Regions from separate parts of the Rothia sp. HMSC069D01 genome, predicted to be linked through region 2. Evidence: predicted binding sites of a transcription regulator. Region 2 holds the regulator's gene; each other region holds the start of a gene.

The links. Region 2 encodes LexA, which represses DNA repair genes until DNA is damaged. Its sites were predicted from a motif close to TCGAACANNTGTTCGA; they were not measured.
Region 1: a site for LexA is predicted at 3,651-3,666, ahead of uvrA (excinuclease ABC subunit UvrA). Genes of this name have one in related genera too.
Region 3: a site for LexA is predicted at 2,186-2,201, ahead of ruvA (Holliday junction branch migration protein RuvA). Genes of this name have one in related genera too.

What each region holds. Positions count from the first base shown of each region.
Region 1 is NZ_KV800108.1:205,429-210,963, reverse strand. Features, by position in the region: gene HMPREF2710_RS05330 (GNAT family N-acetyltransferase) at 1-694, opposite strand, end outside; gene uvrA (excinuclease ABC subunit UvrA) at 740-3,628, opposite strand; gene HMPREF2710_RS05320 (MBL fold metallo-hydrolase) at 3,755-4,528, opposite strand.
Region 2 is NZ_KV800109.1:251,842-257,376, reverse strand. Features, by position in the region: gene hflX (GTPase HflX) at 1-1,165, shown strand, start outside; gene HMPREF2710_RS08850 (ATP-dependent DNA helicase) at 1,196-3,244, shown strand; gene lexA (transcriptional repressor LexA) at 3,491-4,165, opposite strand; gene HMPREF2710_RS09580 (hypothetical protein) at 5,015-5,164, shown strand; gene HMPREF2710_RS09315 (LysM peptidoglycan-binding domain-containing protein) at 5,210-5,535, shown strand, end outside.
Region 3 is NZ_KV800108.1:240,554-246,088, forward strand. Features, by position in the region: gene HMPREF2710_RS05410 (type 1 glutamine amidotransferase) at 1-264, shown strand, start outside; gene HMPREF2710_RS05415 (YebC/PmpR family DNA-binding transcriptional regulator) at 397-1,155, shown strand; gene ruvC (crossover junction endodeoxyribonuclease RuvC) at 1,454-2,110, shown strand; gene ruvA (Holliday junction branch migration protein RuvA) at 2,343-2,963, shown strand; gene ruvB (Holliday junction branch migration DNA helicase RuvB) at 3,135-4,121, shown strand; gene yajC (preprotein translocase subunit YajC) at 4,486-4,845, shown strand; gene secD (protein translocase subunit SecD) at 4,945-5,535, shown strand, end outside.

The sequences.
Region 1 (5,535 bases), on a different contig from region 2:
CCTGCGGGTCAACCTCAAGCGCCCCCGCGGAGGCGTTTGCCTCCCTGCGGATGGTGCGCTCGCCGGTGATTTCGGCAAGCAGCGCCGCCTTCAGTTCGGCGGGGTCAACGCGGCGCATCATGCCCATACCGGGCACGGCACACTTGACCTCCTGCGCCTGCACGCCCTCGGGTACGACCGAGTTCAGCAGGGCGCGGCCGGGCGTGTAGTAGATGCTCGTGCCGCTGACCTGCTGGGTGTAGGGGGTGAGCAGTTCGTTGAGCTGGCGCAGCTGCGCGTAGTCGCCGAGCCAGTTCGACTGGTCGCCGAGCATGTAGTCGATAGCCTTGTCCAGCACGCGCGGATGCTTGGCGCAGAGAATGCCGACGCTCGCGTAGTTGGCGACGCGCAACTCCCAGATGTCGTCGTTGCGGCGGCGTGCGGCGCCCATCTTCTCGGAGGGCGGCTGCACGGTGGCGAGTAGCGGCAAGCTTTCGGCTTCCGGGTAGTCGCGTAGCTCCTCGAGGGCGCGACTAATCGAGCCGGGCGCCTGGCAGAAGTCAGCCTCCAGCTGGGTATGCAGGATGTGCCGCGCACGGTCCACGGTGGTCACAGCTCCACGATTCACGACGCCACGGTTCACAGCACCACGGTTTACAGCTCCACGGATTGCTTTAGCTCCCCGGGCAGATTCGGTTCCTTGAGTATCAGTCACGTAGGTTTCCTCTAGGGCAAATTTTTGACTAGTTCAGGATCTCGGCTAGTTCAGGATCTCAGCAAGGAACGCGCCGGTGTGCGAGCCCTTCACCTGAGCCACCTGTTCCGGGGTGCCCTCTGCGATGACGGTGCCGCCGCCGCTACCGCCTTCGGGGCCCATGTCGATGATCCAGTCGGCGCACTTGACCACGTCCAGGTTGTGCTCGATGGTGATGACGCTATTTCCCTTGTCAACCAGCGATTGCAGCACGGCGAGCAGCTTGCGGATGTCTTCAAAGTGCAGGCCGGTGGTCGGCTCGTCCAGCACGTAGATGGAGCGGCCGTTGGAGCGCTTCTGCAGTTCAGTTGCGAGCTTCACGCGCTGCGCTTCACCGCCGGAGAGGGTGGTTGCGGGCTGGCCCAGGCGAATGTAGCCCAGGCCCACGTCCACGAGGGTGTTCAGGTGGCGCGCAATCGGGGTGAATGCGGCGAAGAACTCTGCGGCTTCTTCCACGGGCATTTCGAGTACGTCGGCAATGGTCTTGCCCTTGTAGTGCACTTCGAGGGTTTCGCGGTTGTAGCGCTTGCCGTGGCAGGTTTCGCAGGGTACGTACACGTCCGGCAGGAAGTTCATTTCAATCTTCAGGGTGCCGTCGCCGGAGCAGTCCTCGCAGCGGCCACCCTTGACGTTGAAGGAGAATCGGCCGGGGGTGTAGCCGCGCATTTTTGCTTCGCTGGTCTCTGCGAACAGCTTGCGGATGTGGTCGAACACGCCGGTGTAGGTGGCGGGGTTCGAGCGCGGGGTGCGGCCGATGGGCGACTGGTCCACGTGAATGACCTTGTCCAGGTGTTCCAGGCCGTCGATGCTCTTGTGGCGTCCGGGTACCTGCTTGGCGCCGTTGAGCTTGTTCGCCAGGGAGGTGTACAGAATGTCATTGACGAGGGTGGATTTACCCGAGCCGGACACGCCGGTCACCGCGGTGAATACGCCCAGCGGGAAGGACACAGTCACGTTCTTGAGGTTATTTTCGCGGGCGCCGCGCACGGTCAGCTGGCGTTCCTTGTCCACGGGGCGGCGGGATGCGGGCACCTCAATGCTGCGGCGGCCAGCCATGTAGTCGCCGGTAATGGACTTGGTGTTCTTCAGCAGCTCCTCAAAGCTGCCGGAGTGCACGATTTCGCCGCCGTGCTCGCCGGCGCCGGGTCCTACGTCCACGATCCAGTCAGCTTCGCGCATGGTGTCTTCGTCATGCTCAACCACGATAAGCGTGTTGCCCATATCGCGCAGCTTAGTGAGGGTTTCGATGAGGCGGCGGTTATCGCGCTGGTGCAGACCGATGGAGGGCTCGTCGAGCACGTAGAGCACGCCAACCAGACCCGAACCAATCTGGGTTGCGAGGCGGATGCGCTGCGCCTCACCGCCGGAGAGCGTACCGGCGGAGCGTGAGAGGGTCAGGTAGTCCAGGCCCACATCCAGCAGGAACTGCAGGCGCGCGTCAATTTCTTTGAGGACCTGCTCGCCAATCTTGGCTTCGCGGGCGCTGAGCTGCAGGCCGCGCACGAAGGCGAGCGCGTCAGCCAGGGACAGGTCGGTGATGTCTGCGATGGACTGGCCGCCAACCTTCACGCCGAGGATGGTCGGGTTCAGGCGCGCGCCACCGCAGGAGGGGCAGGCGACCTGGCGCATGTACTGTTCGTAGCGGTCGCGGGCGAAGTCCGATTCGGTTTCTTCGTGCTTGCGCTTGATGTACGCCTTCACGCCCTCGAATCCGGAGGTGTAGCGGCGTTCGCGGCCGAATCGGTTGCGGTAGGACACCTCAACCTTGTAGTCCTTGCCGTCCAGGATCGCGGCGCGGGTCTTGGCGGGCAGGTCCTTGAAGGGGGTGTCCAGGTCGAAGCCGAGTTCCTCCCCCAGGCCTGCGAGCAGGCGCAGCCAGTATTCGGTGGTTGCTTTGCCCTGTGACCAGGGGGCGATAGCGCCCTCGCCGAGGGTCAGGTCGGGGTTGGGCACGAGCAGTTCGGTGTCTACTTCCAGGCGCGAGCCGATGCCGTCACAGGCGCTACATGCGCCGAACGGCGAGTTGAAGGAGAAGGCGCGCGGCTCGATGGTGTCGATCTGCAGCGGGTGGTTGTTGGGGCAGGCAAGGTTTTCGCTGAAGGAACGGGTACGTTCGGGGTCGTCCTGCTCTCGGTCCACGAAGTCGATGAGCACGCGGCCGTCGGCGAGCTTGAGCGCGGTTTCGATGGAGTCGGTCAGGCGCTGGTGAATACCGTCCTTAATGACGATACGGTCGACGACCACCTCGATGGTGTGCTTGTACTGCTTGGCGAGCTTGGGCGGGTCGGAGAGCTGCACGGTTTCGCCGTCCACGCGGGCACGCGAATAGCCCTGGGTCAGCAGGTCCTTGAAGAGGTCGACGAACTCGCCCTTACGTGCGCTGACGACGGGCGCAAGAATCTGCAGGCGGGTACGTTCGGGGTACTCCTGCAGAATGTCCACGATTTGCTGCGGGGTCTGCTGAGTAATTTCTTCGCCACATTCGGGGCAGTGCGGGTGGCCAATGCGCGCCCAGAGCAGGCGCATATAGTCGTAGATTTCGGTGATGGTACCGACGGTTGAGCGCGGGTTCTTGGAGGTGGACTTCTGGTCGATAGACACCGCCGGGGAGAGGCCCTCAATGAAGTCTACGTCGGGCTTGTCGACCTGTCCGAGGAACATACGCGCGTAGGAGGACAGTGACTCAACGTAGCGGCGCTGACCTTCCGCAAAGATGGTGTCGAAGGCGAGGGAGGACTTACCGGAGCCGGAGAGGCCGGTGAAGACGACCATCGCATCACGCGGAATGGTGAGGTCTACGTTCTTGAGGTTGTTTTCGCGGGCACCCTGAACCCGGATGCTGGTCAGATCGTTCGCTTTGAGTGCGGTGCTACCGTGTGCCGGGCGGGGTGTCATCGAAAATCCTTTCGTTTTATCTTCGAATTTAAATTCTACACCCTCACGCCTTTCACCAGCGGGATTATGCGGCCGGTGAAGGCATGAGGGTGCAGTACTTATATGAGGCGGACTGGCAGGCGCGATCTACCAGCCGCGGGTTCCCCACTCTTCCAGGTGGGGGCGCTCGTCGCCGAGGGTAGTGGAGCGGCCGTGGCCGGGCAGCACGATGGCGTCATCTTCGAAGCCGCCGAAGAGCTTTTCGAGCACGTTGGAGAAGAGCTCACCGAACTGCTGCGGGGAGTCGGTCTTGCCCACGCCGCCGGGGAAGAGAGCGTCGCCGGTGAACAGCAGGGTTGCGGGAGTGCCGTCTTCCCAGGTGGTTTCGAGGGTGTAGACGATGGATCCGGGGGTGTGGCCGGGCACGTGCAGGGCGCGGATGACGGTGTCAGAGAGGTAGAAGTCGAAGCTTTCGCCGCCGGTCAGCTCCTCTTCGACGGTGTAGTCTTCCTGCTCCTTAATAGCGGCTGCGTCAGCGGCGCCTGCGGAGGTGACGGCACCGGTGAGGCGGTCGAGCTCCTTAATGGCACGGATGTGGTCCCAGTGGCCGTGGGTGACCAGGATGCCGGTCAGACCGATTGCGCGGGGCTTGAGGGAGTTGAAGTCCTCGTCCCTCTCCATAACGCGCACGCGGCGTTCTTCGCCGTCTGCCAGTTCGAGCTGCGGGCAGTCGTGCAGGAGCGCGTCGAGGGTGTAGGCGTAGAGTTCTTCTGCGTCGTCTGCGGGGTCGATGAGTACCTGCTCGCCGGTGGCGCGCATGGTGATGAGGTAGACGCTGTTGTCCATCTCGGAGACGCTGAACGCACGGACGGTCAGTTCGGGGTTCTCAAAGATGAGGGTGGGTTCGGGGTAAGTAGTCATAGTTCCAGTGTAGGGGTTGTGACCGCACAGCATGCGCCTATGCGGTTCGCTCCCCTATCAGCGCATTCGGCGTTGAATGTGCGGGATGCACAGGGAACAGATTCTGGAGCACGCTCGGAACAAGCTTTAGCCGAGGTCCCGTCTATCTGAGGCTCCAGCGAAATTCAAACAGTGAAATTCAAAAGTTAAACAGAGAAGCGACTGCGCATCGATACACAGTCGCTTCTCATGACACCCAGGGGTATCTATCACTCACTCAAACACAAGCAACCCGAGGACTTTGGAAATCTCACGATTACTTGATGACTCAATAGTAGCGAACTTTTTGGGGGCTGTTTTACCGCCCAATTTGGTACGGAGAGCCGGTTTTAGTGACTTGAGTCTCAATGTAATCGTTCTGTAATAAAAATAGCTGTTTTTTAGGCTATCCATACGTACCAATTTCATTTTTTTCGAGTTTTGATGTGACTTATTTCACCCAAAATAATTTTAGAATTTCCCTCTTTTGGCACTTCGGTGCACCTTTAACCTAAGCTTCACACTCAGTAATTTTAAAGACTCAATACCCGGTTTTAGCCCAGTATTCCGCGGAAGTAGAGGGTTAAGGTCGAAATATCTTCAAGCTTTTGAAACTTCATTAAGTAGAAAAAATATACTGCTCGCCGTTCAAAAAGTGTACGGATATACACTTGAGGGAAAAATCAATTGGTCTGTTTAGGGTCATTAGATACCCCCTAAAGTAGAGCTTTTATAACAAAACGATAACAACAGCCCCGTCTTCAGGTTCACTGAGTGCACCCATTAAAACCCCTTTCAAAAAGCAAAATACCTAGTCAATGCCGTATTTTCACAAAATGCAAGACAGTGTGTCACTAAAAAATCAACCTATATAGATTGTTTAATAAAACCTGACCTTTAAGCACAAATAGAGCCCAATTATTAACCAGCACGTACCAATTTCACCCTCAAAACAGGCGCTCTAGAAGCCTCAATGAAAGGTTGAAAGA
Region 2 (5,535 bases):
GACCGGCGCCGACACCGTGATTGTCGACTCCGAACTGGCGCCCTCTCAGCGTCGTGCCCTCGAAGACATTGTGAAGGTCAAGGTCATTGACCGCACCGCCCTGATTCTCGATATTTTCGCTCAGCACGCTAAGTCCCGCGAGGGTAAGGCACAGGTTGAGCTGGCTCAGCTGGAGTACATGCTGCCGCGTCTGCGTGGTTGGGGTGCGTCCCTGTCCCGCCAGGCGGGTGGCCGTGCCGCAGCCGGTGAGGGTATCGGTTCGCGTGGTCCCGGCGAAACCAAGATTGAGATGGACCGCCGCCGCCTGCGCGCTCGCATGGCGAAGCTGAAGCGTGAGATTGCCGCGATGGCACCGGCGCGTGAGACGAAGCGCCTGAACCGCCGCCGTAACCGTGTGCCCTCGGTGGCTATCGCCGGGTACACGAACGCGGGTAAGTCCTCCCTGTTGAACCGTCTGACCGACGCTGGCGTGCTCGTTGAGAACGCCCTGTTTGCGACCCTGGACCCGACCGTCCGTAAGGCTCAGACCCCGGACGGTATCGGCTACACCCTCTCTGACACGGTGGGTTTCGTGCGTTCGCTACCGACCCAGCTGGTCGAGGCGTTCCGCTCCACCCTGGAAGAGGTTGCCGACGCTGACGTCATCCTGCACGTGGTGGATGCTTCGCACCCGGACCCGGAGGGGCAGATTCGTGCTGTCCGCGAGGTCATCGCGGAGGTTGACGCCCGCCATATCCCTGAGATCATTGTGCTGAATAAGGCGGATGCCGCCGACCCGTTCGTGCTGGAGCGCATGCGTCAGCGCGAGCCGGAGCACGTGATCGTTTCGGCGCGTACCGGTGAGGGTATTGAGGAGCTGAAGCAGAAGATTGCGGACACCATTCCGCGCCCCTCCATTGAGGTGAAGCTGCTGATTCCGTACTCGCACGGTGAGATTATTTCGCGCCTGCACGAGTGGGACGCTGAAATTAAGAGCACCGATTTCGTATCGGACGGCACCTTCGTGGTGGCTCTGGTCCGTGAGGATGTAGCCTCCGAACTGTCCGAGTATGTGCTGGAGGGTGACCTGCTAGAGGTCCTGGAAGAGGAACTTGCAGAGGCACACGCTCTGGCTGAAGCGACCGCTTCTGTTTCCGAGCAGTCCTCCACCGCTGAGGCTCTATAGGGGCGGACGAGCGTGACCGAGAGCATCAACGTGCCCAAAAACACCCCGGGAACTGTACCCGGACCGGCAACCGACGGCACCCGATTCACCGGGCAGGAGCTTGAGACCCTGCCCGGTGCGAAGGATGCCCTGACCCTGCTGGACGAGGCGGTTGCCGCCACCGGCGGTCAGAACCGTGCCGGTCAGCGCATCATGGCGGCGCATGTGGCGCAGGCTCTTGAACTGCAGCGTCACCTGTTGGTCCAGGCGGGTACCGGTACCGGTAAGTCCCTGGGCTACCTGGTTCCTGCCCTGGCGCGGGTGGGGGAGTCGGACCAGCCGATTGTGGTTGCGACGGCGACTCTTGCCCTGCAGGCGCAGATCGTGAACCGCGATATTCCGCGTCTTCTACAAGCGCTGGAGCCGCGCCCGGAGTCGCAGGCGCAGGTGGCTCTGCTCAAGGGCCGCAATAACTACCTCTGCCTGCACAAGCTGGAGGGCGGCTACCCGGAAGACGAGCCGGATGCTCTCTTCGACATGCCTTCTTCGACCTCGCGCGTGGGTGAGGAAGTGGTGCGCCTGCGCGAGTGGGCTGACCGCACGGAGACCGGCGACCGTGACGAGCTGAAGCCCGGAGTCTCTGACCGCGCCTGGGCTCAGGTGTCGGTCAGCGCCGCCGAGTGTCTGGGCCGCCGCTGCCCGCTAGTGGAAGAGTGCTTTAGCGAGATGGCGCGCAGCCGTGCCGCTGAGGCTGACATTGTCATCACGAACCACGCCCTGCTGGCGATTAACGCTTTCGAGGGCATGAAGGTTCTGCCCGAACATGAGACGGTCATTATTGATGAGGCTCATGAGCTGGTGGACCGCGTGACAGGTGCCGTGTCTGGTTCTTTGACGGTTGCGATGGTTCGCCGTGCGGCGCGTAGCGTGAAGAAGCATTCGAAGGCTGATTCCGGCGCACTGGAAATGGCAGCCGGCACCCTGGAGACCGCTTTCGAGGGTCTTGCCGAGGGCCTTCTGAAGGGCCTGGACGGTCGCCTTTTGACCGCTATTTCTGCGGTAAATGATGCCGCCCGCACCGCCCTGTCCGATACCAAACCGGACGGTCAGGACGTTGACGCCGGCCTGCAGATGGCGCGCTCGCGTGTCTCTGAGGTGCACGATATGAGCAGCCGCGTTCTGGAGGCTTCGGGCGAGCAGGACGTTCTGTGGATTTCTCGTCAGGGCGGTTGGGAGAACGGCCGCTACGTGGCTGCTTCCGATACCGACCCGGCGACCCTGAATATCGCTCCGTTGAGCGTTGGCCTGCAGTTGCGTGACGGCCTGTTCGCTGACCGCACCGTGATTTTGACGAGTGCGACCCTGACGGTGGGTGACTCTTTTGATGTTGCAGCCGCTGCCCTGGGACTGCAAGGGGAGGGTGCGCCGCGCTGGACGAGTATCGATGTGTGTTCACCTTTCGACTACCGCAAGCAGGGCATCATGTACGTTGCCGGAGATTTGAAGCCTCCGGGATTTGGTGTGCACGAGGGTCAGCTGGAGCGTCTGCGTGAGCTGTGCGAGGCGTCGGAGGGCGGCGCCCTGGGCCTGTTCTCCTCGAAGCGTGCCGCTGAGCGTGCCGCCGAGTACATGCGTGAGCATAGCGACCTGAACATTCTTCTGCAGGGTGAGTCTTCGCTCAAGGCTCTGGTGGAGGAGTTCAGCGAGGACGTTGACTCATGCCTGTTCGGAACGATGAGCCTATGGCAGGGCGTGGATGTTCCGGGTGACTCTTGCCGCCTGGTGGTGATGGACCGCATTCCGTTCCCCCGCCCGGACGACCCGATTGCGCAGGCTCGTACGGAGGCGGTGAACCGTCACCGCGGTAACGGCTTTATGGCGGTTTCTGCTCACCATGCGGCGATTCGTATGGCGCAGGGCGCGGGCCGCCTGATTCGTTCGGTGTCTGACCGCGGCGTGGTGGCTGTACTGGATTCTCGTGTGGCGACTAAACGTTACGGCGGTTTCTTGATGAAGGCGATGCCGCCGATGTGGTCGACGCAGAATAAGGCAGCCGTGATTGGTGCGCTGGCTCGTCTTTCGGCGAGTATTGAGCGTTAGCTCGGGCGAGATCCATTCCTTGCCGCGCCGCCGCCCCGTTTTGGGCATATAAATTTAGACATATAGAAATCACCCCGGTGATACGTGAACGTTTACGTATCACCGGGGTGATTTCTATAGAGAGCTAAGAGCCCTAACGGTTATGTCTGTTAGAAGCCGTGCTGTTTAGAACCAGCTTCTTTTAGAAGCTGTGCTGTTGAGAGCCCGCGTCTTCTAGAGACTGCAACTTTTAGAGACTTGTATCTTCTAGAGACTACGCAGCACGGAGACGACCTTACCCATAACGGTTGCGCGGTCACCCATAATCGGCTCGTAGTTAGAGTTGCGCGGCATGAGCCAGGTGTGGCCGTCAACCTGACGGAACACCTTTACGGTTGCTTCATCGTCGAGCAGAGCAGCAACGATATCGCCGTTGTCTGCGGTGTGCTGCTCTCGGACAACCACCCAGTCGCCGTCGCAGATTGCGGCGTCAATCATGGAATCACCCTTGACCTTGAGCATGAACAGCTTGCCGCTACCGACCAGCTGGCGGGGCAGAGCGAGCACATCCTCCACGGACTGCTCGGCAGTGATGGGGCCGCCCGCTGCAATTCGTCCAACCAGGGGAACGGGTACGAGGTCCTCATCGCCGACTTCGAAGTTCGGCAGCTCGGGCAGGGAAGAGGAAGCGCTACCGTGGATGCCGATGCCGTTCTCATCCAGCACCTCAATGGCACGGGGGAGCTTGGGGTCGCGGCGAATGTAGCCCATGGTCTCGAGGCGACCGAGCTGGTGAGTGACCGAGGACAGGGACGCAAGACCCACCATGTCACCAATCTGGCGCATGGACGGGGGGTAACCCTTCTGTTCAATCTCGGTGCGGATCGCGTCAAGAATCTTCTGCTGGCGCGCGGTCAGCGCCGGACGGGGTGCTGTTGCCATTTCTTTTCCTTCGGTCTGTGCCCCGAATTCTGTACTCCGGTCTCTGCAGTCTGTTTGAGACACAGTCCGGTCGGGGCACGGATGGGTGCTTCACACGTTTTCTGGTGAAGTCCTAAAAATTTTTTGGTTCTGCCGAAATGGGTCTTATCTCGTCAGGGGGTGGAGGAATTCTATCCGTGCCGGAGCGATACCGGAGCGATACGCAGGCAACGAGTATGCGCCTCCGCCCTATAAAACTCAGTCAGCAGCACCTGCATTCGATACAGAATCAAACCGTAACGGGTACAGAAACCTGCTGTGAGTAGGACTCATCAGGAGCGTGTGGAACGTCTCTTGACACCAGTGTAGAACACTACACCGAAAAACTCAAACAAATATTCTAGATTTTTTCTTCGAAACTCGAAGAAATTTTTAGTACATCTCTGCTAGACTTTAGAACAAGAGTTCGTATATACTCTTGAATCTCTCCTGGAATTCAGGATTTACGGGTGAATGTTCGAAAAATATTCGAAGATTCAACCCGGAGTCTTTCGGGAGAGGAGAGTGAATGGGTGTTCGAATGTATTCGAATCCTCTGCCTCTCTCTTCGCATGATCTACCTTGGATGCTCTAGGGAGCATCTGGCGAAGAGAGAGCGCAGGGGATGGGGTTCCGGGGTCACCCAGTGCGACCCAGCGCAGCCCGGTGCATCCGACGCTCTGACCTAACTAGGGACTAGCTACCCAATAGTTATCGCCTAACAATCACCACTCCATAGTTATCACTCAACTAGGACCTCCGAGCGGGTATCGCTCGGCATTGCTAGACCCGCGGGGCAACCCCGGGGCGAGCTGAGAGAAAGGAACCACAATGACTACAGCAGCACCTATTGCTTCTCGTGGCACTTCTGCACACCTTCCGGCAGGTTTGGTGGTACTTCACCCCGCCCGCACTGCGTCCGCCAGCACCGTGTCGGCCCGCACCATGCAGGGGCGTTCTCGTGTGCCTGCGTCTTCGTAGTCTGTTCGCTCTTCTCGTGCGGCTCATGCACCCCGTCCTGCGCAGGTGGCTCAGCCCGCCCACGCTCCTGCTGTTTCTGCCTCTGCTGCTTCTACCCCTGCTGTTTCTACTCAGGCATCTTCTGCGGCTCAGGCGCCTGGCGCGAAGAGTGTTCTTCTGGCTAAGGGAGGCGAGCTTCTGCGCGCGGTTCCCGCTTCTATTCGTCGTCTTGGCACTGTGCGCGGTTTTCTGAAGGGCCTGCCTCTGTTGACTTTGGCGGCGCTGATTGTGCTCGGTGCTATTAGCTTCTTTGGCCCGGCGGCTTCAGCCTCCGTGGAGAACTCTTCGGCGACTCGAACCGTCGTTGTGGTCAAGCACGGCGAGACCCTGTG
Region 3 (5,535 bases), on a different contig from region 2:
ACTTACCTGGGTTCCGGCTGCACCCCGCTGGCTACCGTCACCAAGGGTGAGGGTAACAACGTGACCGATACGTATGAGGGTGCGCGCGTGCACAACGTGATTGGCACCTACCTGCACGGTTCGCTGCTGCCGAAGAACCCGAAGATTTCGGACTACCTGATTGAGCAGGCGGCTCAGCGTAAGTTTGGCGAGTTCACGCCGAACACGATTGACGACTCGCTGGTGGAGAAGGCGCGCGCTTCGGCTGCGTCTCGCCCCCGCTAGCCTATTCCTGGTGGTGGCGTGCACTTTCTGAGGTGGTGTGCGCCTCCGCTACGGTATAGTTATGTGAGTACAGTACGGTGCGTGGGACGTTTCGCCGTGCCCGCACGGAGGTTTTGACTAAGGGAGATACGAATGTCGGGTCACTCTAAATGGGCGACTACTAAGCACAAGAAGGCTGCTATCGACGCTAAGCGCGCGAAGGCTTTCGCGAAGTTCATTAAGGCTATTGAGGTTGCGGCACGTATGGGTGGCGCCGATATCGCCGGTAACCCCGCTCTTGACCTTGCTGTGTCGAAGGCGAAGAAGAACTCCGTCCCCAACGACAACATCGACCGCGCTATCAAGCGTGGCGCCGGCCTGACCGGTGAGACCATCGACTACACCGAGATTATGTACGAGGCACGCGGCCCGCAGGGTACCGCCCTGTACATCGAGTGTCTGACCGATAACCGTAACCGTGCAGCGTCTGAGGTTCGCCTGGCTGTGACCCGTAACGGCGGCACCATGGCTGACCAGGGTTCGGTTGCGTTCCTGTTCGAGCGTAAGGGCGTTGCTGAGGTCACCAAGACCGACGGTCTGACCGAGGACGACGTTCTGATGGCTGTTCTGGATGCAGGTGCCGAAGAGGTTCTGGACGAGGGCGATATTTTCACCGTTGTTTCCGCAGCGACCGACCTGCCCGAGATCCGTAAGGCACTGGACGAGGCTGGCCTGGAGTACAACAACGACGACCCGGTCTTCCGCCCGACCATGCAGGTCGACCTGGACGCCGAGGGCGCCAAGAAGTTCCTGAAGCTGGCAGACGCTATTGAAGAGCTCGACGACGTTCAGAACGTCTACTCGAACGCTAACGTCTCTGACGAGGTTATGGCAGAGCTGGAAGCTGAGTAATCACTCGGATTCTGATATCTGATGCTTGAAGAAGCCGCTCCTTTAACCGAGCCGCCGTAGGGTGGCTGGTTGGGGGAGTGGCTTCTTAGCGTCTGGGGCTTTTTTGGGGATGTGCTGGGTACTTTTCGCGGGGCGCACGGTGACTGTTCTCGTGGTGATTGTTTACGCGGTGACCGTGTTCGTGGCACGCCCCGGTACCGGGTGCTAGGATTCTGAAGGGCTAGAATCTAGAGATTCTATAGGGAGTTTGTCGAAAGGGGAGATGATGGCTGCCGCTCAACCTGCCGCACGCGATAGCATGCGTGAAAACCGTACTGCCGCTGCCGTGGAGCGTGTGCCGGGTGCAACCCGCATCATGGGTGTTGACCCCGGTCTGACCCGCTGCGGCTTCTCCATGCTCGATATGACCGCCGACCGTAAGGCGCACTTCGTGAACGTGGGTGTTGCCGGCACAATCCCGGCGGAGTCCCTGGACCAGCGTATTCTCTGGATTTTCAACGCCGCCTCCCACTGGCTCGACACCTACAAGCCGGATGCCCTGGCGATTGAGCGTATCTTCGCGCAGGAGCAGGTGAACACGGTGATCGGTACGGCGCACGCTTCGGGTGCGGTGATTTCTGCGGCTGCGATGCGCGGCGTGCCGGTGTTCTTCCATACCCCCTCGGAGGTGAAGGCGGCGGTGACCGGTAGCGGCCGCGCCGATAAGGCGTCGGTGGGTCGCATGGTGACCCGTATTTTGGGGCTGGACTCCATGCCGAAGCCCGCCGATGCTGCCGATGCCCTGGCGATTGCGATCTGTCACGGTTGGCGTGGCGGCGGCATCGGTTCGGGCATTAACATGGCCGCCCAGACGCAGACTCACCAGGGTTCACGCCCGGCGCAGACTCACCGTGGTGGGTCGTTGACTCCGGCGCAGCGTGCCTGGATGGAGGCGGAGGCGCGCGCTCGCCGCTAGAGGTGCCGCCGCTAGAGGTGCCTTCGTGGGTCTGTGCGCTGCCTCCTGCTAGCTTGCGTGTATTCGCTAAGAAGTTCGAATATATGCTTGATTTCAGAAGAAATATTCTAATATACTTGTAGTGTCTCCCCGTTGAATTGGGGGAGTGCGTTCTGTGGGTGCCGGAGTTCCCGGTGCCCTCACACTGCCGCGAGCCTCAACCCGGGGGCGCGGTGTTGAAAGGTGGAGAGAAATGATTGCGTCCCTGACCGGTCGTGTGGCTCAGGTGGGCCTTGATCATGCGGTGATTAACGTGAACGGTTTCGGCATGCTCGTGTACGCGACCGCGCGTACTCTCTCCAAGCTACGCACGGGTGAGGAAGCTACCGTACTGACCACTATGATTGTGCGTGAAGAGTCGATGACTCTCTACGGTTTTTCGGAGCCTGCCGAGCGTGAAGTGTTCGATATGATGCTTTCGGTTTCCGGTATTGGTCCGCGTATTGCTCTGGCGGTGTTGAGTGTTCACACTGCCGCTGAGGTGGAGCGTGCCGTGGCGACCGGTGACGATAAGGCGTTCACGAAGGTTCCCGGTATTGGCCCGAAGGGTGCCCGCCGTATTGTACTGGAGCTTGCCGGCAAGCTGATTCTCAGCGATGGTCAGACTGATGAGCTGCCGCTGAGCCAGGGCATTGTCTGGAAGCCGCAGGTGCTTGACGCTCTCACCTCTCTGGGCTGGAGCGAGAAGGACGCTTCCGCCGCTATTGACGCTTACGTGCAGCACAACCCTGCCGCAGAGACTGAGCCGGTGGGTGTGGCTCTGCGCGGTGTGCTCGCATCCTTGGGTACTCAGAACACGGTGGGCCGCCACTAAGCGGCGCGCCCTGTTCGATGTATCCCACTCAAACTTTTGTGAAAGAAGAATTCTATGAGCCAGAATCCCTATGAGCCGCAGCCCGCGGCGTCCCTGGTTTCCGGCGGGTATTTTCCCGGTCAGGTGCCCGGCACTCAGGCGTCTTCAGCTCCCGCCCAGCGCCTGGTGGCGATGGAAGAAGAGCCTGAAGAGAAGATGATTGAGGCGGCACTGCGCCCTAAGTCCCTGGACGACTTTGTGGGTCAGCGCCGTGTGCGTCAGCAGCTGTCCCTGGTGCTGGAGGCTTCGAAGATGCGTGGCCGTAGCGCCGACCATGTGCTACTGTCGGGCCCTCCCGGTCTGGGCAAGACCACTCTCGCGATGATTATTGCGGCAGAGATGGAGGCGCCGCTGCGCATCACCTCCGGCCCGGCGATTCAGCATTCGGGTGATTTGGCGGCGATTCTGTCTTCGCTGACTCCCGGTGAGGTGTTGTTCCTGGACGAGATTCACCGTATGAGCCGCCCGGCTGAAGAAATGCTCTACATGGCGATGGAAGATTTCCGCGTGGACATTGTGGTCGGAAAGGGCGCGGGTGCGACCTCCATTCCGCTGGAGCTGCCGCAGTTCACCCTCGTGGGTGCGACGACCCGTGCGGGTCTGCTACCCGGTCCTCTGCGTGACCGCTTCGGTTTTACCGGTCACCTGGAGTTCTACTCGGTGGAGGAGCTTGAGCTGGTGCTGCGCCGTAGCGCGGGTCTGATGGATATGCAGATTACCTCCGAGGGTTTCACGGAGATTGCCGGTCGTTCCCGTGGCACGCCGCGTATTGCGAACCGCCTGCTGCGTCGTGTGCGTGACTGGGCGCTGGTGAACGGCGTGGACCGCATTAACGCGACCGATGCCGCAACCGCGTTGGACATGTACGAGGTGGATTCGCGCGGCCTGGACCGTCTGGACCGTGCCGTGCTGGAGGCGCTGATTCACAAGTTCGGCGGCGGCCCGGTGGGTCTGTCCACCCTCGCCATTGCGGTGGGTGAAGAGACGGAGACCGTGGAGACGGTTGCCGAACCCTACCTGGTGCGTGAGGGCCTGATTGGTCGTACTCCGCGCGGTCGTGTGGCTCTGCCCGCGGCGTGGGAGCACCTCGGCTTGGAGGCCCCGGAGATTCAGCTCTAGATCCGCATCAGCTTTAGGCCCGCATCAGCTGATAACACAGTAGTAGCCCGTGGGAGGTAGTAACCTCCCGCGGGCTTCTCTGTGCCCCCGGTAGCTCTTCTGCAGGGGCGGCACTCTTCTACCGGTTCTGCAGGCGCTGTCGGGTTTCATTGGGCTCTGCCGGGCTCTGCTGGTCTTTACCAGTGACATAAAATTACGCCGAGAGAGTCCAAAACTCAGGTTAACCTCACAAAAACGCTGGTTCGGGGCGCTAAAGCTCATGCTCTCGCGTAGGATGGATACGTACTGTATCTACGATTCCACACCTTCTGGTACGCTCAACCCTCGCGGTGAGCGGCACGGGTGCGGATGTGAAAGTGAGACCATGGATTTTAACCTCCTGATTATGATTGCCATGATGGCGCTGCTGGCATGGATGATGTTCTCCGCCCAGAAGCGTCAGCGTAAGCAGATGGAGGAACTGCGCGCAATGCAGCAGTCTCTCGTCCCCGGCACCCAGGTGATGACTGGTTCCGGCATCTACGGCACCGTTGTCAGCACTGACCTTGAGAACAACAAGCTGCAGCTTCAGATTGCGGACGGTGTTGTTATCACCCTGGCACTGAACGCGATTATGGCCGTCGTCGAGGAGGAAGCCCCCGCAGCGCCCCTGACCGAGGACGCGTACGAGGCTACCGCATCCGAAGCTCCCGCTTCCGATACCTCTTCTGATACTGCTAAGTAATTCAGCGCGTATGAGCCCGGCGCCCAGTGAGCGGCGTCGGGTTTTCGCGTTACGGAATCTGTAGAACACTCAATACTATTCACACGAAGAAGGAACATTATGGCTAAGCGTTCACCGCTTGCAGCCGCGCGAGGGGCGCTCCTCTCGATGGTCCTGCTCATGGTTGTTATGGCTGCCGGTATTTTCGGCACCACCTACGCGGGAGGTTCTTGGGCACCGAAGCTCGCCCTGGACCTTTCGGGTGGTACTCAGATGATTCTTTCTCCGAAGGTCAATGGCTCTTCGGATGAGAACGTCTCCCAGGAGCAGTTGAACCAGGCGGTTGAGATTATTCGTCAGCGCGTTGATGGTGCCGGCGTTTCGGAGGCGGAGGTTACCACCTCCTTCGGCTCGGGTAATAACGTGGTTGTTTCGGTTCCCGGAACGATTAGCGCTGAGACTCGTCAGCTGATTCAGGCGTCTGCAAATATGACGTTCCGCCCGGTTCTTGTAGCCGGTGCCGGTACTGCGGTGGCTGAGGATGCCCGCACTGCGGACGATAAGCTGCCCAAGCCGTCCGCGGAGCCGACTGACGGTTCGGACCGTAACTGGATTACTGCGGACCTGTACAAGCAGTATGAGGCGAAGGACTGCACCGCGGCACGTAATGAGGACGCCGATAGTGCGGACCCGACTAAGCCGATGGTGGCG